4 regions of the Pedobacter sp. genome follow, and region 1 is predicted to be linked to each of the others. Evidence: riboswitches for the same ligand, from Rfam matches in the RefSeq annotation. Region 1 holds a riboswitch; each other region holds the start of a gene.
What was found. A riboswitch is a leader RNA that binds a small molecule or an ion and turns the genes downstream of it on or off. The one in region 1 is predicted to bind S-adenosylmethionine.
Positions count from the first base shown of each region.

Region 1 (5,318 bases):
TAAATCCCCTGAGAGATTTCACCGGAAAGGGTGCCATCTTCATTGATTGTGCCTTTGTAAATCTTCGGACTAGGACCGCTAAATCCAGAGAGTACAAATTGATTTCCCTGAACAGTACCTTCCAGCTCACGACTATCACCCGTTACCTGCATAATTACTCCTGTGAGTTTGTTACCTTCCTGTTTCAGGATTGCTACTTTATTGGGAACGGCCTCCTTAGAAAACCCCTTAAACTCCCATTTTCCGGTTAAGTTTGCTGTTGGAGCTATATCTTTACCCGGCTCGATGAAACGATAGGTCTTTCCTTGTTCGGCAGTAAAGGGTAGTGAATTTCCCTTTAATCCAGGAACGAGACTACGGTATTCACCTGATATGCGACCATCGCTTTCTATTTTGGCTACCAAAGCGGCATCATAGGTATTCATTTTGATAAAGAGTGAATCCTGCCCCAGATAGCTGATGTGAAAATCATCTCTCCTTGTACCATTTAATAGAGTAAAAGTGGCATGTTCTGCATCCTTTCCTTTTAATTCGAAGTTAAATGGCACTTCTGTTTCTGCAACTTTGAAAACCCCTCTCCATATTCCCTCTTTAATAAATTTCTTAGCCACTTTGGGCTTCTCATCTGGTTTGTGTGCTGCCAATGCTGATGTCGAAATCAGCGAGGCTACGGCCAGCACCTGAAATCTTGTAAAATAATTGCTCATCGTTTTATTTTTTAGTGTAGGTTGAAACACACCAGCACATTTTCAGGTGCACTGGTGCAAGTTTAGTTATGGTTTAATGTTTATTTACCGTTCTCGGTTTGGGCAACAGTACGTTCTGGTACAGGCTCTGCAATAAGCTCATCCAGTACTTTGTTAAATTTGGCTTCATACTCGTTAAAGTATTTGCCTGTTACAGTTCCGGTGTATCCGGTGTAAATCTCTCTTACCTCGCCTTTTCTATCAATGATAATTGTGGTTGGAAAAGCGATGAACTTGTTTAAAGCAGGAAGCTTTTCGGCTACGACTTTTTTATCGGCAATACCGCCAAAAAGGATATCGTAAGTAATGCCATATTTATCCCTTAGTTTACCAAGTGTATATTTCGCATACTCCAGATCATCTTTTTGTTCAAAACCGATAGCTATTGCTTCTACACCACGTTTTTGGTTCTTTTTAAACCAGGGAGAAAGAAAAACAGTTTGATCTGTGCAATTTGGACACCAGGTACCAATAGTTTCAATAATGACCACTTTGCCTTTATATTTATCATCGCTGAGTGAAACAGGCTTCCCGGTCAAGTCTGGAAAGGTAAAATCAAGTTTCTTATAGCCTTCTTTTAAAAAGGTTAATTTGTAAGGATCGGGGAGTTCTGCTTTATCATTGCGTTGCCCGTCGAACTTCAGGTTTTTATAAATCCCGAACCCTTGCTCTCCTGTAATGCTGTTATCGTCGTTAATTTTACCTCTAACAATAAACGGACTAGGTCCGGTAAATCCTGAAAGCTCAAATTCATCTCCCTGTACCGTACCTTCTAATTCGCGGGTATCACCTACAACTGTCATAATTACACCTGTAAGTTTATTACCATTCTGTTTTAACAAGGCAATTGAAGCAGGAACAGCTTCTTTGGTGTAGGTTTTGATCTCCCATTTGCCTGAGATATCGTATTTAGGCGTAACATCTTTTCCGGGTTCTACAAAGCGATATGCTTTGCCGTGTTCGGCAACAAAAGGCAATGAATTACCACGGAAACCAGGTACTAAACTGCGGTATTCGCCACTTAATGAGCCATCGGCCTCTACTTTTGCCACTAAAGCAGCATCGTAAGTATTCATCTTGACATAGATAGAATCTTCTCCCCTTCGTTCTACATGAAAATCATCTCTGCGAGAACCATTTAAAAGGGTTAATACAGCATTTTTAGGGTCTTTACCCTTGAATTCGAAATTAAAAGGGACCTGCGATTCGCTTACCCGAAATACACCCCGCCAGATGCCCTCTTTTGGAAAAGGTTTAGGGCCATTGGCGAAGGTTGTTCCACTCAGTAAGGCCACCGAAGTTGCCAGGCATGCAATTTTGGAGTAAATTGAAGTTTTCATCATCATCGATTTTAGTTAAAACACTATTGGTTTTAGATAACAGTAAACCATCAGACAAGAAATTTATCCCACATCGAAACACCCCGGTGCACCTGAAGCGTAATGACACTGAAAAAATCCTTAACAGAAACTTAAGTTTACTGGTTATCGGTTAATTTATAATCTATTGCTAGATCAGTTTGAGCACTTTTTCCTATGGAAAGTTGCTAGAAGTTCAACGAGACTGACTCTCCCTTCTTCTGTATAAATCAACTAATTAATGGTGGTGAATTAATTAGAGTAATAAACCTAAACTAGTGGTGGTGATTAGTTAGGTGGTTCCTGATACCCCGGCAACTTATTGGCTAAAATACATGACCACCATAATATTCTCTCAACTTGTCCCGGGGTACCAGGATCTTCAAAATAAGAATATTGAAGAGAGACCTTAAATAAGGGGTGACCTATATTTTAGCTTATAATTAGCGGCAACAGCAGTTGTACCTACCTGATAAAGACATCAGAAAAGTGAGCTGTGGTTGTCTGCGGGATTTCATATCGAACGTATATTTTGCTAGTGAATGATTATTATTTTTTTTGTAAAAATATAAACTTCAAACAAATTAAACAAGTAATTCTATAGAATTAGTAGACTTATTTATTAAACAACTGATTTACTGATCATTAATTTTAAATTTTATCGTTTTATTAGTTAAACGAGTCTTCATTTTAACACGAATGGTTGAGGTATTCACCGAGCAGGTTACAACTCCCCTCCTTTTTTCGAGGAGGGGGTGCATAGGTTTAGCGTGATGGAGGGGGTGGTTATATCTGCCCGTCAGTGATGCCACCAACAGGTAGATGAAATGGTCCGTGAGCCACGGACCGTGGGCTTAAGGATTAACGGTTAGCTGTTTGCCAGCAATGTCTTCCCAACGGTAAAAATGAAAAGTCTTGTCATCACTCATGGCTACCAATAAACCATGCTTAAAATCTGAATTTAATGGGACTGAAACGACATCGATACCATCGGTTTGATTTGCGGAATATTTGATGGTAGCCAAAAGTGGATGAGGATTTGCAACATTTGCCTGCCCTACCCGATCGTAAACTTTTAACTGCTGCGCACCTTGATCGGACACTAAGATATAACCTTTGTTTCCTGCCGTTTTATAAATCGCAATCCCTTCATTATCAACTGAAAAATCTCCCTTTCCAAATAAAGCCAGTTCTTCATTTCCTTTTGTAGGATCTGCATAATACTTACGAACGCCTACCTGCTCATCACAATAGTAAACAAAACCTAATTCATTATCTACAGCAATGGCTTCAATTTCCTTTTTGCCACTGTACTTGCCGAATTTACGTACCAGTTCTGCTTTCACATTTTCTTTTCCATCATCTGTTAAAGCATATTGCCATAAGTAGCCCCCTTCTTTAGGTCCACTTTTACGGCCAACTATAGCGTAAACCTTTCCTGTAGGATCTGTATACATCGCTATCCCCATTAAGTCGCGATACTCTACCCCTGTTTCACCAACAAAAACCGGAATGCCACCCTTATCTACAGGCTTCATCTCCGGAAGGGAAAATATCCTTAATTTATGCGTGTAGCGCTCTGTGGTAACTGCAATATCTGTTTTTTTGCCACCAAGTAGTAAGCCATATGCGATATCGACATTATCGGGTCTTTTTAATCCTTTAATCGTTTTATTTTTAATGATCTTCCCTTTAAGATCAAATACATACAAACCGCCGTTTGTATCTTTATCGGTACCAATCACCAAAGATTGAGCAGCGTTTTGTGGATTGATCCAAATGGCAGGGTCATCTGTATCAAAATCTACAGGTTCTGATATATAAAGTGGTTTTACCACACTGGCATTTTCCTGTATTTTACCTCCATTACATGAAATGGTAAGGCATATAACCGCTAATGCGGCAAAATTTAAGATGTATTTATAGTTCATTTTATATTTTAGTTCCGTATGCACCAATAAAAGTTGATGGCTGAGGTGAGGTATAAGTTAGGCCATTTTTCATTATAATTCCGGCCTGATGGTGACGGGTAAAGTTGGTAACTCCTTTACCTAATGCCGGTGAGTTACCTTGCAAATGGAAGTCCCAGGCGATGTTAAAATCAGCATTGCTTACTGCTGTATTCAGGGGATAATTTACAAATTTCGGGTCGTTTGCACCTGCAACATTACTGATTACATCATTTTTACCACCCACAATGTCTCCGGTAGATTGAAACTGATTTACCGTAGTTTGATCATAACCATAATACCAGTTGTTGCTGTAAGCTGAACGGCTATCTTCCGGCTTCTTTGGATCCCTTTTTATCCCAAAACGTGTATTGGCAAAAAGATTATTGTATAAATCTGCCCGAACAGTACTTTCTAACCATACGGATCCTCCCTTTGCAGTGGGCCTTCTCCAACCGGTATTCACCATCGTATTGTTGTAGGCAATGATGTAAGTTTGAGGCGTTTTGTCTCCACTGTTAGATAATTTTAGGGCATTTGTATTGGTACTGTAAACCAAATTGTAGGCGATATCTGCCAAACATCCCGATTTGAAGTTCATCGCCTCTCCTCCGGTTACTCCGGTGGTATAAAAAACATTATTGGCAAAAATAATCTTTCCACCTTCGATATACGTACAGTCTTCCTGAAAATTCCTGATGATACTGTTTTGTACCACTAATCTGCCACTGGCATTGGCGAACCAAAGTGCAGGTAAATTCTCTCCGGCAACAGCTTTATAAAGGCCCATTTTAACTGATGTTGAAGCATCGGAAGTAGTAGAGCCACCATATTCTAAGATGGCGTGATCCAGTACCAATTCTTCGCAGGTTGGCCCGGCTAAAATGCCTCCCCAAAGCTTTCCAAATTTCTTTGCCGGGGTTTTATAAAATTCATTCACGGTAAATTTAATTGGGTTTTCGGCCGTTCCCAAGGCATAAAGATTTCCTTTCACAATAATTTCAGGCTTGGCAAGTGTATCCATCAAAATGGTTACTCCCTCCTCAATGGTTAATGACTTTCCTTGAGGAATTACAATATCCCCTTTAATTACCTGTGTACTTCCCTTTGCCCATACACCAGAAACTTCGCCTATGGCAGCTCCATCAACGGTGCTGGTATCTACATCTATATTAGCCTTTTCACACCCCGTTAGTACGAACAAGAAAAGAATAATTAAACTAAAAAACTGTCTCGTTTTCATGTCTTTACTTTTTTAAAATTTT
Region 1 is NZ_OZ257244.1:5,450,821-5,456,138, reverse strand. It holds gene ACQY77_RS22545 (peroxiredoxin family protein) at 1-707, opposite strand, end outside; gene ACQY77_RS22540 (peroxiredoxin family protein) at 788-2,086, opposite strand; SAM riboswitch class I at 2,240-2,336, opposite strand; gene ACQY77_RS22535 (phytase) at 2,959-4,035, opposite strand; gene ACQY77_RS22530 (right-handed parallel beta-helix repeat-containing protein) at 4,037-5,296, opposite strand.

Region 2 (5,318 bases), 730 kb from region 1:
ATAAATCTTGCCAAAACATTTTTACAAAGGATTTTTGCTTCAAATTGTTAAATTGCGCGCTCAAAATTTCCTTTTAAATATAAATCATCATGAAACCCGAAACCCTTGCTATTCACGCTTCTAATCTTGTAAAGAGCGCTACTGGTGACGTTACCCCTCCAATCAACTTATCGACAACATTTTTTCGCGATGAGGAAGGTGGATACCCTGGAGGACATATGTACAGTAGGGTTAGCAATCCAAACCGGTCTGCTTTAGAAAACACTGTTGCCAAACTGGAATACGGTGAAGATGCTGCTGCATTTTCTTCGGGAAATACTTCCGGAATGTCTTTATTCCAGGCACTCAAAGCAGGTAGCCATATTATTGCTCCTGATGATATGTACTGGGGTTTTAAAAAACAATTACTCACTATTTTTGCAGACACACTGGAGTTTGACTTTATCGACCAAACTGATTTAGAACTGGTTAAATCTACTATCAAACCGAATACTAAACTTATCTGGACTGAAACACCCTCTAATCCGTTATTAAAGGTTACCGATATTGAAGCAATTGCAGTTATTGCCAGGAGCAAGCAAATTACCATGGCTTGCGACAGTACATTTGCTTCACCGATTTTACAAAACCCGATCCTTTTAGGCGCCGATATCGTAATGCACAGCAGTACCAAGTATCTGGGCGGTCACAGCGATATTTTAGGCGGAATTTTAGTAACGGCTAAAAAAGATGAACTTTGGGAGCGGATAAAAAATGTACAGCAAACCGGTGGTGCTGTACCTTCCCCATTCGATTGTTATTTACTCAGCAGAAGTATAAAAACGCTTGCCTACCGCATGAAAGGCCATTGCGAAAATGGAAAGCAGGTTGCCGAATATCTTAATCAACACCCAAATGTAGAAGCTGTATTTTATCCGGGTTTAGCCAATCACCCGCAACATGAAATTGCGAAAAAACAGATGAAAGATTTTGGTGGAATGATGTCATTTCTGGTAAAAGGTGATGTAGAAACAGCTAGAAAAGTCGTAAACAAGGTAAAACTTTTCGCGCAGGCAACCAGTCTTGGTGGTGTAGAAAGCTTAATCGAGCACCGTTACTCTGTTGAAGGACCAGATAGTAAAACGCCTAAAAATTTACTCCGTATTTCCGTTGGGTTGGAGCATGTGGATGATATTATTGCTGATTTAGCGCAAGCACTTGCATTTTCATAATGGCCCCTGTGTTACAGACCATGGATTAATATCAGGAACCATGGGTTAAATTGATTGAATAAACCCTGGTTCGTTACATACGAACTATAATAATTAAGAATAATCTAAATATTCTTATTCCGTAACACATGGAACAATATCACAATCGCATTCGAACGGGAGACATAGTCATTAATGGTCCGTGTGCCACAGACCATTAATGACATGATAACTGATGATGGTTTGTGAGCCACAAGCCATGGGTTTGAATTATTTAGGGTTACAAACGGTAACTAATTTAATGGTGTAATCCGGATTTAAAGGTTCATTGGTTTGCGCTAAGCGTTGCGAACCGGTATTAGCCGGGCAGGCAATATCTCCTGCGGCGTCATAAATAATGGTTTTACCTCCTGCTACCAATTCTTTAGGAACATAAACCTGCACTTTGGTGATCGAGTATCCGGAAGGGAAATAACGCACATAATAACCATCAGGGTGCTTGGTCCAGATGCCGCTCGGAACATCGGCCCGTGGAGGAGCCATACCGGCAATAATTGCATATTTCTCCATGTCGGCATAGGTATAATTACCAGAAGCTACCAATTGGCGTATATTATTTTCTGCTTCAAAAACAGCTTTTACTCCATCAGGGAGTTGATCTTTTGCTTTTTGCATCACGTCAAAAGGCAATATTCCCAAGGCACCTCCTTCCAGTTGAGTAAGTTGTTTAGTGCTTAACAGTTTAATGGCTGTTAGCTTTACCTGCCCTGCATAATCAGCAAATTTAGTTCTGGCAATAATGGTCCAGAGTAAAACCTGAATATCATGTTGCTCCACGTCGGGATGCTTCTCGGCACTTTTCAAAACAGCTACAACGATATCTTCTTTTGGCCCAAGTACCGGTGCAAACATATAGCCATCACCTTTAGAAGGTGCAAATGTACCGGCCTTTAAGCAATAGCTCTTATTTGTAATTTCATAGTAACCTTCACAAAGTACATAACCGCCTTCAGGTGCCTTAGGGAGCAGGTAAAGCGGTTGAAATTTCTCCTTAGATTTAAAATCAGGCATCATTTCCCCTTCGCGGTTAACATCTTCAAAATTCGTGGTAATAGCCGCAGGTTGTTTCAAAAACCGATCAACCCCCAAAGCTTTAGCACCTTGTGCTGTCCCAACTTTTAAGAGCTTATCTTTTAGCCCTCCAAACTGAGCTTGAGCAGAAAATGCAGTAATCGATAGTGATAGTGCGATAATTATAGATTTCGTTTTCATGGTGTAGAATGATTAGATAGGAACAAACATAAAATTTTGGGATCAATTAATACTTATATTGAGCAGTTCGTTTTAACACCATAAAGTTACAAATTTGATTTTCAGCTGGTTAATTATTTTTCAAAATTTAATTTGGCAAATAAAAATATAATTCAGACATTTGGAATATTATTTGGCAGAGAAGCTAAATAAAAGTCAATCTAGACAGGTTGATTTATAAAGAAGTGGCGAGAGACTGGCTCTAAGACCCACTGGCAACCCTCAGAAAGAGAAGGTGCCAATTCCTGACCGAGTAACATGGTGTTATTTGGAGATATAAATTTAAACTGATGAAAGTAATAAATCTTCAATCGCTAAGCGAGCCCAGTCTAAACTTTAAAAAAGTAGAAAATTCTTCAATTTCTTTTATTTGTTATGATATGCAGTCGATTACTGGTATGTGCTGTTGCATACAGTAATCTAAAAATCTTCCTTTTTTGTTAATATTCAAACTGGAAGGCCCTCTGAACGGAGGGTACACCCTATCATGATTTGCAAGATCATATTGCAATCAATGCATGCCAAAATCAAAACAATTAAAATTTAATCATTAGAAATTATGTCTACTTCATATAAATTTGAAACCTTACAATTGCACGCTGGTCAGGAAATAGATCCAACAACAGGATCAAGAGCAGTTCCTATATACCAAACCACTTCTTATGGTTTTCAAAGCGCTGAGCATGGCGCCAATTTATTTGCCCTTAAGGAATTTGGCAATATCTATACGCGCATCATGAATCCAACAACAGATGTTTTTGAAAAACGGATTGCGGCATTAGCAGGAGGGGTTGCAGCATTGGCCGTTGCATCGGGCCAGGCAGCACAATTTATTGCTTTACATAACATATTAGAAGCCGGAGATCAAATTGTTTCCTCTTCTCATGTATATGGAGGTACTTACAACCAATTCAAAGTAACATTTAAACGTTTAGGCATTCAGGTAGATTTTGCCAATGGCGATGATCCGGAAGATTTTGAACGTAAAATCACTGATAAAACCAAAGCCATTTACCTGGAAACGATTGGTAATCCTTCATTCAGTGTTCCTGATTTTGAAAAAATTGCTGCAATTGCCAAGAAATATGATATTCCATTTATTGTAGATAACACCTTTGGTGCAGCAGGATATTTGTTTAAACCACTGGCACATGGCGCTAACATTGTTGTAGAATCAGCAACCAAGTGGATTGGTGGTCATGGAACAAGTATTGGCGGCGTTATTGTTGATGGTGGCAACTACAATTGGGGAAATGGCAAATTCCCTCAGTTTACCGAACCATCTGCGGGCTATCACGGACTTGTATTCAATGATGTTTTCGGCATCGGTGGACCATTCGGAAACATCCAATTCATCATTCGTGCACGCGTAGAAGGATTAAGAGATCTTGGCCCTGCCCTATCTCCTTTCAATTCATTCTTATTATTACAAGGTTTGGAAACATTATCTCTCCGGGTACAACGTCATGTAGATAATGCTTTAGCACTTGCTACCTGGTTAGAAAACCATCCTGCTGTAAAACAAGTAGATTATCCCGGATTGGCCAGCAGCCCATATAACAACCTCGCAAAGAAATACTTGAGTAATGGCTTTGGTGCAGTTTTATCGTTCGAATTGAATGGCAGCAAAGAAAATGCAAGTCAGGTAATCGATAATTTAAAATTGGTTTCGCACCTGGCAAATGTTGGAGATGCTAAAACATTAATTATCCAGCCATCTGCTACTACCCATCAGCAATTAAATGAGCAAGAACAATTGGCTGCAGGTGTTAAACCTAATGCATTAAGGGTATCTGTTGGTATTGAACATATAGATGATATTAAAGCTGATTTTGAACAAGCATTTGCCAGTATTAATGCTAGTGTTGCTTCAAATGGTTTAAACGCATAAAGGCAAAGTTCTTTTACAACAACACAACAAATTTTAACATGAGTACATCTTCAATATATAATCACCCTAAACAATTTAAGCTAGAAAACGGTAAGAAATTACGGAATTTACAGATTGCGTATCAAACTTATGGAAAATTAAACGCGCAAAAAGACAATGTCATTTGGGTTTGTCATGCCTTAACAGCCAATGCGGATGTTTTTGAATGGTGGGAAGGTTTATTCGGACAAAACGTCCTTTTCAATCCGAATGAGCACTTTATTGTGTGTGCAAATGTTTTAGGTTCTCATTATGGTACTACTAACCCGCTTAGCACGAATCCTGTTACTGGTTTACCTTACTATTTAGCTTTTCCTCAGTTCAGCATCCGTGATTTTGTTTCGGCACATCAACTGCTGGCTGCACATTTGGGCATTGAACAAATTAAAGTCTTAATAGGTGGTTCATTAGGAGGACAACAATCTGTTGAATGGAGTATTATTGAACCGAATAGAATTGAAAATTTAATACTTATCGCCACTAATGCAGTACATTCTCCCTGGGGAATTGCTTTTAACGAAAGTCAGCGTTTAGCCATCACCACCGATCGTACCTTTTTTGCAAACCAGCCCAATGGTGGCAGTAAAGGTTTAAAAACTGCACGGAGTATCGCTTTGCTGAGTTATAGAACTTATAGTGCGTACGGCAATACACAGGTTGAAAGCGTAAACGAAAAAACCGATAATTTCAGGGCCTCTTCTTATCAAAATTATCAGGGAGAAAAACTCATCAATCGCTTTAATGCTTACAGCTATTACTATTTGACCAAAGCCATGGATAGCCACAATGTTGGTCGAAACAGAAAAAGCATTGCAGATGCTTTAAAATTAGTAAAGGCGAATACACTTGTAATAGGCATAGAAAACGATTTTCTCTTCCCTGTATCA
Region 2 is NZ_OZ257244.1:705,324-710,641, forward strand. It holds gene ACQY77_RS02645 (trans-sulfuration enzyme family protein) at 90-1,211, shown strand; gene ACQY77_RS02650 (hypothetical protein) at 1,461-2,462, opposite strand; SAM riboswitch class I at 2,674-2,784, shown strand; gene ACQY77_RS02655 (O-acetylhomoserine aminocarboxypropyltransferase/cysteine synthase family protein) at 3,061-4,392, shown strand; gene ACQY77_RS02660 (homoserine O-acetyltransferase family protein) at 4,431-5,318, shown strand, end outside.
Region 2: another riboswitch for S-adenosylmethionine. It lies ahead of ACQY77_RS02655 (O-acetylhomoserine aminocarboxypropyltransferase/cysteine synthase family protein); the one in region 1 lies ahead of ACQY77_RS22540 (peroxiredoxin family protein).

Region 3 (5,318 bases), 1.1 Mb from region 1:
GTTTGGATTTACCTGAGGGTATCCGCTGGCATTCACAATCACGTGGCCATTCGCATCACGCAGATAAGCTGTTCCAAACAAAGTGCCATAGCGTTGGCCTATAGTAGCCAAAACCTGAACGCCACTGGTACCCAAAACCACACTGTTCAGTGATCCAGCTTCATCCAATTCCATAACTTTACCTCTGTTTGTAGAATAGTTTACGTTTACATCCCATTGTAAACCATCAGTTTGTTTAACAGGCGTAAGTCCTAACTGAACCTCTAAACCACGGTTATTGATCCTTCCGGCATTAATTACCTGCTGTGCAAAACCGGTAGCAGTACTGATATCTGCACTGTAAATCTGGTTAAAGCTATTTGTGTTATATGCACTTACATCTAAACGAACACGATTTTTAAGAAAAGCCAACTCAAAACCAATCTCGCTCGAATTGGTATATTCAGGTTTAAGGTTAGGGTTAAGGTACTTATCCGTTAGGGTAACTAAAGGATAGCTATCAAAAATCGGGTTAAATGGATAGGTATTGTTCAACTGATATGGATCTGTATCCTTACCTACCCTCGACCAACCGCCACGAATTTTGGCATAAGATAAAAAGTCGCTTTTCCAGCCAAAAGCTTCACTCAAAATAACACTGGCATTAGCTGAAGGATAGAAGTATGAATTGTTCTGAACAGGTAAAGTAGAAGACCAGTCGTTACGGGCCGTTAAATTCAGATACGCATAATCTTTAAAACCTAACTGTGCCGAAGAAAATAAACTGTATACTTTCAACTTGCTGTAGAAATTGGTAGAAGTTAAAGGATCCCTCGAATTGGCCAGGGTGTAAATTCCTGCTACTGCCAGGCGTGGGGCAATCTGGTTATTCTCTTCGTAAAATTTACTGCGAAGGTTACCCCCGGCTAAAACATCGAGATTAAAATCAGCGTTGAGACGCTTGTTGAAGCTTAAACTGGCTTCAGTATTGTTTTCATTTACGGTATAGCCGGTTTCCTGGTAAGAGCCAAATGGTGTTCCGTTGGTGCCATAGGCTACTCTTAATTTACGACGGTCGTTGTAATAATCATTACCGGTGTGGAAATTAGCTTTCAAATCACTTGTAATCTGATAAGTTAAACCTACAGTACCCAAAAGGCGATCACGACGTTGAGAAACCGTATTTTCGTACGCAATAAAATAAGGATTGCTGTAATAGCTGTTGTTCCAGTTAAATGTGTTTCCATTGGCATCTTTGTAATCCTTTAATGCTGCTACATCTACCTGCCTGCCGAACCATAAGAACTGCAGCATGGTACTGGTGGCTCTTCTTCCTGCCGATCCGGGAAGATTATCAGAAGAAGTACGCACATAATTTGCCGTTAAATCCAGTTTTAATTTTGGTAAAAGGTCGAAACTACTGTTAAAACCTAAACTGTTTTTATTCAATTCAGAATTGGGTACCACACCTTTTTGTGCACTGTTGTTATAAGAAAAACGATAATTGTAGGCCTCGCCACCTCCACTAAATGAAACACCATTATTCAAAGTATGACCAGTTTCGAAAAAGCTTCTTACGTTGTCCGGATGCGGTACAAAAGGTACAGCCACACCATTAGAATTGAATTGAGGTATTAAACGACCATCCATTTTAGGTCCCCAGCTCTCATCTACCCCATCGTTAACACCTCCGCCTTTTCCATCAACATAGCTAAACTGTCCGTTAGAACCCTGTCCATAAACATCCTGATAAGAAGGAAGTACCAGCAAATCTTCGAAAGTAGTACTCGAGTTTAATGAAATGCTGCGCGATTTTCCTCTTTTACCTGATTTGGTTTTGATGAGGATAACTCCGTTTGCTGCCCTCGAACCATACAAGGCCGCAGCATTTGGTCCTTTTAAAACACTGATTGACTCAATATCTTCAGAATTGATATCTGATATTGCATTGGCAAAATCTCTTGAGCCACCTGCACCTAACTGTGAGTTATCTACCGGAACACCATCCACAACAAATAAGGGTTGGTTATTGCCTGATATCGAAGTTTCGCCCCTGATCACTATTCGGGAAGAACCCATATTCCCCTGACTATTGGTGATGTTTACACCCGCAACTTTACCTGCTAAGGCATTAACCAGATTACTTTCTTTGGCTTCGGCAAGGTCCGATCCTTTCACTTCCTGAATGGCATAACCCAGCGATTTTTTTTCCTTATTGATTCCTAAGGCCGTTACCACAACTTCCTGAAGGTTATTTTTAGATTCTTCCAGGCTAACCTGTATTTTATTGCTTCCGCTTACTTTTAAAGTCTGTGTTAAATAACCGATATAGCTAAAAGTAAGCACATCACCTGTGGTCGCATCGATATTAAACTGGCCGTTACCATCAGTAATGGCGCCTGCCGATTTCCCTTGAATACGAATACTTACACCCGGAATGGGCAATCCGTCAGTTTTACCCACAACAGTTCCATTTAATTTACCCTGCCCTTGTGCAGAAAGGTTAAAAATGGTAAACAGCCAAAAAAGACTGAAAATTAATAGTTTGTTTTTAAACATTGCTCGTTAGTTAATGATTTTTAATGCAATAGAATTCCTGCCCGTTGTTAAAACAGGTACTCCTTAAATGTGAAAATGAAATCGGGGGTCTGCTAGTTAAAGCAGCAACACATGACTAGCGTTGAAGAAAGTGGTGTTTTAACAGCATGTACTGATAAAGAGGCATTTAGTGTACTAGGGGTAGATAAATTTTTCATAATAAAATTAATAATTACAAAATCTGGCTCACTAGTTACTTCATGTTAATCGAAAATCCTTAGTTGATAAGCTGCGAATAGCAAACTTTTTATCTCTCTTCTTTGCAGAAGCAGGAATTAGCACCTACCATTGCTGGGGTTGCTAAGACTTCACAGGGCCTTTCCCTCCGTCTTTCTGGATAAGTAATCTAAAGAACTACCGATTTTGGTTCGGCAAATGTATATAATATCTACCTTTTTAATAGTAATTATTTTAAAATAAATAAATCCTGACATTTCTCTGTTATTTCCTGCTGCCTATATTAAGCGAATTATTTAATTTTTTCCGGTTTTCGAAGAATTTGCCGGAAAGCCTTTTATCTTTGATCATCATTCAATCCGTTAAAAACTTTAGATATGAAATTTGGCCAAGTACAAGATCCTTCAACAATTGATTTCACCTTACCAAAGGATGCACCTGAAACCACAGCGATTTTAAAAGCCAACAAAGCCAAACAAGCTTTCGAAGCTTATGTAGGTTGTGCCAAGTGGAACAAAACTGATTTAAAGGGCTTTTATCCAAAGGGGACCAAAGATGAGTTGACTTACTATTCTACCCAATTCAATTCTATTGAGCTTAATGCTACTTTTTACGGCATGCCAACTTCAGAGCAAGTAATTACATGGACAGAGAAAACCCCGGCTGACTTTAAATTTTTCCCTAAGCTAACCAATAGTATCAGCCATTTCAAAAGATTGATCAATGTGAAAGAGCCGGTGGAACTATATTGCGATGCCATCAGTAATTTTGAGGATAAGTTAGGAATGGCCTTCCTTCAATTGCACGACAATTTTAAACCTAAAGATTTTGAACGTTTACAAAAAGTGGTTGAAGAATTTCCAAAGGTGATCCCTTTAGCGGTAGAAGTACGTAACGAAGAATGGTTTTCCAATCCTGCCGTAGCAAGCCAGTTTTCAGATCTTTTTGAAAAACATGGCGTAGCCAATATTATTGTAGATACAGCAGGGCGAAGAGATATGTTACACATGCGTTTAACCTCTCCTGTTGCATTTGTACGCTTCGTTGGCGCTAACGTAGACGATATCGATAAAAAACGCTTAGACGATTGGATTGAAAGAATTGTTGCCTGGAAAAAAGAAGGATTGGAAAAACTATACTTTTTTGTTCACCAAAATGTAGAGCTATCTTCTCCGCTATTTTCTGCCTATTTCACCAAAAAACTAAATGAAGCCATCGGCACAGATTTACATATTCCGGTAATGGCTAATCAGAGCACACCGAGTTTGTTTTAGTAGCTGTTAGTAGAAAGTAGTTAGTAGCAAGTATCAAGACAGGGAACCAGGCAGGTTACTGCGCTTTATCTTTGTTCTTTAGTATCAAGTATTGAGTATAAAGTATCAAGACTGGGAGTTCATATTATTCGCTTTAGTTTCGGCTTTCAATTACTCACCCAAGGCAACTAAGCTTGTTTGGCGACTTGGTATGCACTATAGGCCTCGGACTCCGGACCTCCGACCTTGAACTTTTTTTAGTAGCAAGTATTGAGTATAAAGTATCAAGACTGGGAGTTCATGTTATTCGCTTTAGTTTCGGCTTTCAATTACTCACCCAAGGCAACTAAGCTTGTTTGGCGACTTGGTATGCACTATAGGCCTCGGACTCCGGACCTCCGACCTCGGACTTTTTTTAGTATCAAGTATTTAGTATCAGGTATCAAGACCGGAAGCCCATCGGCTTTTTATTTAACCACCTGAGGCATCTAAGGCAATTAAGTAATTAAACAATTTATCTTTTCTGCTTTTTATTTTCGGACACCCGACCTCGGACCTCCTACTTTCTACTGTAAACCGTTTCAGTAGCCTTCGCATCTTCTCCTTCCGGCGAAATATTATAAGCTGTAAAAATAATTTCATCAGCATTAACAATTTTCAATTCCGTTCTCCAGCCCCATGGTGCTCCATACTCCGGACTTCCGTACGAACCTAAAATAGCGAAACCGTCATGCCCAATCAAGCCACTATCTCCGCTGGAAAGCATAATTTGTGTACCCATGTGAAAAGTGTCAATCCAGCTGGCCGAAAACCTCTGGTAAGGAATATCAAAACCAATAATCATCTTACCTTCAAAAGCTTTCCCTTCCAAACTACCTTGATAATCATAGGAGATAAAGCGTCCATCATAAAGTGTGGAGATCTCGGCAGTCATTGGTGATTCGTCTGCCAGTACGTCCTTTTCAAACCATGTTTTGGTTGTTCCTGTCCATGCCCCAACTAAACCCGTTAACAATTTATGTGCGCCATCTGCTAAAGACTGCTCTAATTTACTTTTTGCCATATTCAAACTTAATGAAAATTGCTTGATGATAAAAGTGATCTACAATGGAGAAGAGAAAACACTGAACATTAAAACGAGTCTTACCCTTGCCGGTTCGTCCTTGACTCAGCACTAATTTTTCCTTATCTTGTTGTATGCTTAGAACGTTAGATCTCAATCAAGTAATGGTGCTTGATATTGAAACAGTACCTCAATATCCACACTACAGCGAACTCCCACCTCACCTGCAACACCTCTGGGAGCAGAAA
Region 3 is NZ_OZ257244.1:1,105,265-1,110,582, forward strand. It holds gene ACQY77_RS04280 (SusC/RagA family TonB-linked outer membrane protein) at 1-2,538, opposite strand, end outside; SAM riboswitch class I at 2,822-2,921, opposite strand; gene ACQY77_RS04285 (DUF72 domain-containing protein) at 3,132-4,028, shown strand; gene ACQY77_RS04290 (DUF1579 domain-containing protein) at 4,567-5,070, opposite strand; gene ACQY77_RS04295 (3'-5' exonuclease) at 5,205-5,318, shown strand, end outside.
Region 3: another riboswitch for S-adenosylmethionine. It lies ahead of ACQY77_RS04280 (SusC/RagA family TonB-linked outer membrane protein); the one in region 1 lies ahead of ACQY77_RS22540 (peroxiredoxin family protein).

Region 4 (5,318 bases), 2.5 Mb from region 1:
TTAAAACGTTTATCAGAACGCTTATTCAAATGCGCCTCCCGGGCTTTATCATATTCTTCTTTAATCTGATTAATATAGGTATCACGGGTTTCGCCATTCATTAAAGTACTACAAACGGTAACACTTCGCGAAGCATCCAGCACATGAATTGCAGGGCCTGAATAACTAGGTGCAATTTTTACCGCGGCATGGATTCTGGAGGTTGTTGCACCACCCACTATTAAAGGAATGGTAAACCCTTCACGCTCCATTTCTTTGGCAAAATGAACCATTTCATCTAAAGATGGGGTAATTAATCCACTTAAACCGATGATATCAGCCTTAATTTCCTTTGCTTTTTTAATGATTTCCTGAGCCGGAACCATTACGCCCATGTCTATCACTTCAAAATTGTTGCAGGCTAAAACTACCCCAACAATATTTTTTCCAATATCGTGAACATCGCCTTTCACTGTTGCCAGTAAAATTCTTCCCGCAGAAGAGTTTTGATCCTGATCCGGATTGTCTAACTTTTCCTGCTCAATAAAAGGAAGCAGGTAAGCCACGGCCTTTTTCATTACTCGGGCAGATTTTACCACCTGCGGCAAGAACATTTTACCTGCTCCAAATAAATCCCCAACAATGTTCATCCCATCCATCAACGGACCTTCAATTACCTGGATAGGACGGGCGTATTTCTGTCGGGCTTCTTCTACATCACTATCTAAATGTTCAATTAAGCCTTTTACCAGCGAATGGGATAACCTTTCCTCTACTGTTCCTTTTCTCCATTCCTCATCCTTCACAATTTCTTTCCCTTTGGATTTTACGGTTTCTGCAAACTCTACCAGGCGTTCAGTAGCATCATCACGGCGGTTTAACAATACATCTTCCACCCTTTCCAATAATTCTGGTGGAATTTCCTGATAAACTTCCAACATCCCCGCATTTACAATTCCCATATCCAATCCTGCCTGGATGGCATGATAAAGAAAAGCCGAGTGCATGGCTTCGCGCACTACATTGTTTCCTCTAAATGAGAACGAGATATTAGAAACACCACCACTAACTTTCGCATGTGGCAGGTTTTGTTTAATCCAACGGGTAGCATTGATAAAATCGACAGCATAGTTATTATGTTCGTCTAATCCGGTTGCTACCGTTAATATATTTGGGTCGAAAATGATATCCTGCGGCGGAAAACCAACCTCATTCACCAGGATATCGTAACTTCTTTTACAAATTTCTATTCTGCGCTCGTAGTTATCGGCCTGCCCCTGCTCATCAAATGCCATAACCACTACCGCAGCACCATAAACCATAATCTTCTTAGCACTCTCTATAAACTTTTCTTCTCCTTCTTTTAAGGAAATAGAGTTTACAATACCTTTCCCCTGTAAACACTTCAAACCAGCCTCAATTACGCTCCATTTCGATGAATCGACCATGATCGGCAATTTAGCGATATCAGGTTCTGAAGCAATCAGGTTGAGGAATTTAGTCATGGCAGCTTCCGAATCCAACATTCCTTCGTCCATGTTCACATCAATTACCTGTGCACCACCTTCTACCTGTTGGCGGGCAACGGCAAGTGCAGCTTCATAATCTCCACTTAAAATTAATTTAGAGAATTTCGGAGAACCGGTGATGTTTGTTCTTTCACCAACGTTTACAAAAATACTTTCCGGAGTAATAGTTACAGGCTCCAGACCGCTCAAACGCATATTTGGAACAGGTGTAGGAATCTTTCTAGGGCTTGCTTTGCGTGCATTGGCTGCAATACAACCAATGTGATCAGGTGTAGTACCACAACAACCACCTACAATATTAACAAATCCGGAAGCTATAAAATCATCAACCAAATGCGCGGTTTCGTGAGGTTGCTCGTCATAAGCACCAAACTCGTTTGGTAAGCCTGCATTTGGGTAGGCAGAAACATAACACCCTGCTTTTGCGGCCAATTCTTCTATGTGCGGACGCATTTCTTTAGCGCCTAAAGCACAGTTAAAACCAATACTTAAAGGTTTTGCATGCACCACAGAGTTTAAAAAAGCCTCGGCTGTTTGCCCCGACAATGTACGGCCGGAAGCGTCGGTAATCGTTCCAGAGATCATAATCTCCAGTTTTTTACCCACTATCTCTTCATATTTTTTAATAGCGGCAATGGCCACTTTAGCATTTAAGGTATCAAAAATGGTTTCAATCAGGAGAATATCCGAACCACCATCCACCAAACCTCGAACTTGTTCATAGTAAGCATCAAAAAGTTCCTCGTAACTGATGGCCCTGAAACCAGGATCATTCACATCTGGCGATAAGGAAAGCGTGCGGTTAGTGGGTCCAACAGCTCCTGCAACAAAGCAAGCCCGATCTGGATTTTGCGCCATAAATTCGGTTGTAGCCGCTTTCGCAATACGTGCACCCTCAAAACTTAGCTCATAGCTCAGCTCTTCCATCTGGTAATCAGCCATAGAAATACGCTGTGTACTGAAAGTGTTGGTTTCGATAATATCAGCACCCGACTGCAGATATTCTAAATGAATCTGCTTAATAATATCCGGACGTGTAATATTAAGCAAATCGTTATTGCCTTTAACATCACAGGGGTGATCTTTAAAGCGCTCGCCTCTAAAATCTTCTTCCGTTAAAGTATAGCGCTGAATCATGGTACCCATAGCACCATCAATCACCAAAATACGTTTCTCTAATTCTTCTCTTATACCCATTTGTTGTTGTCTAGTAGTAAGTACTAGGTATCAAGTATCAAGACTGACTCACAGACTGAAAACTGATCAAAAAAGATCCTATTATAAGAACCTCGTCTTGATACTTGATACTGTATACCCGATACTTAAAAAAGCTTATTTAAAAAGTTGGCACATGATCGTACTTCCTAAACTTATCTTTCCCCGAATAAATCGGGATAGAATTTAGCACCTTGTTGGCACAGGTTGCTAAGACTTCGTTGGGTCTAATCCCTCCGTCTTTCTTAATAAGCATACAAAAATGCAACAAAGCAACATCATTTCCAAAAATTATCGCCCTGCTGCCAAATAAAATTACAAAGGCCATGCAAAATTGCACAGCCTTAAAGAATATTGTTCGGTTTGAACAGAAAATTGTAAACCGTTATTTCTATTTTCTACTTCCGAAAATACGAAGTAAGAAAAGGAAGATATTTAAGAAATCAAGATATAGTGATAGTGCAGCAACGATAGCCATCTTTTTAGAATCTACCTGTAATACCTGCTCACCACTCGCTTCAATTCCTTCGCCAATTCTTTTAATTTTTTGTACATCATAAGCTGTTAATGCAGTAAAGATTGCAATACCAATAAATGCCATAAACAAACTAAATTGTTCACTTTGGATAAACATATTGATTACGCTTGCAATTACCAATGCTATAACGCCCACCATTAAAATCGGACCGAATTTACTCAAATCAATGTTGGTTGTGTAACCCATAAAGGCCATAATTCCGAAGATTAAGGCAGCGCCACCAAAGCAGCTTACTACCGAACCTGAGGTATAAGTTAATAAGATAAAGCTTAGACTAATACCTGTTAATACGGCATAGAGCACGAAAACGCCGATCAGTGCTGGCAATGATAATCTGCTTAAACCAAAGCCCATCAATAACACTAAGCCTAGCGGTGCAAACATAGCGATATATCCAAAAATAGACATTCCTACTTTTCCTGTTGATGGATTAACGGTAAGTAAGTATTGCATTAAACTTTCACTAGTGCCAAATAAATAGGCCGCTACAGTAGAAAGACTTAAGGCAACAAACATCCAGGTAAAAACGTGTGCAAAGAATTTCTTAGAAACGCTGCCTTCCTGAACAAAAACACTGTTGTCCTGATATTGATAATTTTGTTGTTCCATTGTTATTTTGTGTATTTATGAATATAAAAATAAGTTTTTAATTTAATCTTTTTGTCAGCTGTTCTTCAACTTTCTTAAAGAACTGTAGTGGTTTTAGTGTTCTCCAGGGCAGATTATCCAATTCACCACCGAAGTTAATGTAATAATCGATATTATTATCACGAAATTCGCGAATCACATGCTCCTGAAAGTTAACGCCAACAATCCATCCCTCTTCTACTTCCTGAAACCATTCTTCATAGTAACTGTCATCAGAAGCATGAAAGTTCAGCACATTTTCACCAATCAGGATAAATTTATTTATTCCCTCATCCATCATCAGCTCCAGAATATCCCGCTTCAACATCATAATATCATTATTGATGGCATCATTCCACTCGCCAATAAATTCTATAATGGCATAAGCACGATCATAATCAGCAAATAATACCTTCATGTAAAGTGTATTTGAGCCAAACTCATCCCACTGCGGGTGTAATAAGAAGTTATAAATCTGTTTATCAAAATATAACTCCGAATATTCGGTATTGTAAAATGGAGAACGTTCGTCTTCTGCTGAAATGTATTCATCTCTCCATTGGTAGTAAGGCTCAATCTCGTGCATCAGTTCATTTTTTTTCCTGGCCCAAATTACAGCGGTATCCGAAGCCAAAAGTCCTTATCTTTAAAATTAATGTGGCGCCTGATGGCCTGCTTCTACTGCTTTACGCACGCTTCCATAACGGCTAAGCAAATCGGCAGCCTCATCGTAGCCAATATTTAGTTCATCGGCAACCATAAGTGTACCCCGATCTACTAACTTATGATTGGTTAACTGCATATCAACCATTTTATTACCTACCACACGGCCCAATTGAACCATTACTGTGGTGCTCAGCATGTTTAAAACCAGCTTTTGCGCTGTACCAGATTTCATCCGGGTAGATCCCGTTATAAACTCGGGGCCTACAACCACCTCAACAGGAAAATCAGATTCTGCAGCTATTGGCCCACCCGTATTACATACGATGCAACCCGTTAAAACACCGTGTTTACGTGCAGTATTCAATCCGCCAATTACGTAAGGTGTTGTACCTGAAGCCGCAAGACCTACCAAACAATCTTTTTCATTGATTTCAAATTCCATCAAATCTTTCCAGGCTTGTTCCTCATCATCTTCGGCAAACTCTACAGCTTTTCTAATCGCGGTATCGCCACCAGCAATGATTCCTACAACCCAATCAAAAGGTACGCCATAAGTTGGTGGACATTCAGAAGCATCTACCACACCTAACCTCCCGCTCGTTCCGGCACCGATATAAAATAACCTGCCACCCTTTTTCATTCTTTCGGCAACTGCCGAAGTTAACTTCTCTATCTGAGGCAAACATTTCTCAACCGCATATGCAACCGTTTTATCCTCATTATTAATGCCTTGCAAAACCTCCATTACCGACATTTTCTCAATG
Region 4 is NZ_OZ257244.1:2,494,030-2,499,347, forward strand. It holds gene metH (methionine synthase) at 1-2,705, opposite strand, end outside; SAM riboswitch class I at 2,876-2,978, opposite strand; gene ACQY77_RS09890 (Bax inhibitor-1/YccA family protein) at 3,115-3,870, opposite strand; gene ACQY77_RS09895 (hypothetical protein) at 3,908-4,474, opposite strand; gene murQ (N-acetylmuramic acid 6-phosphate etherase) at 4,541-5,318, opposite strand, start outside.
Region 4: another riboswitch for S-adenosylmethionine. It lies ahead of metH (methionine synthase); the one in region 1 lies ahead of ACQY77_RS22540 (peroxiredoxin family protein).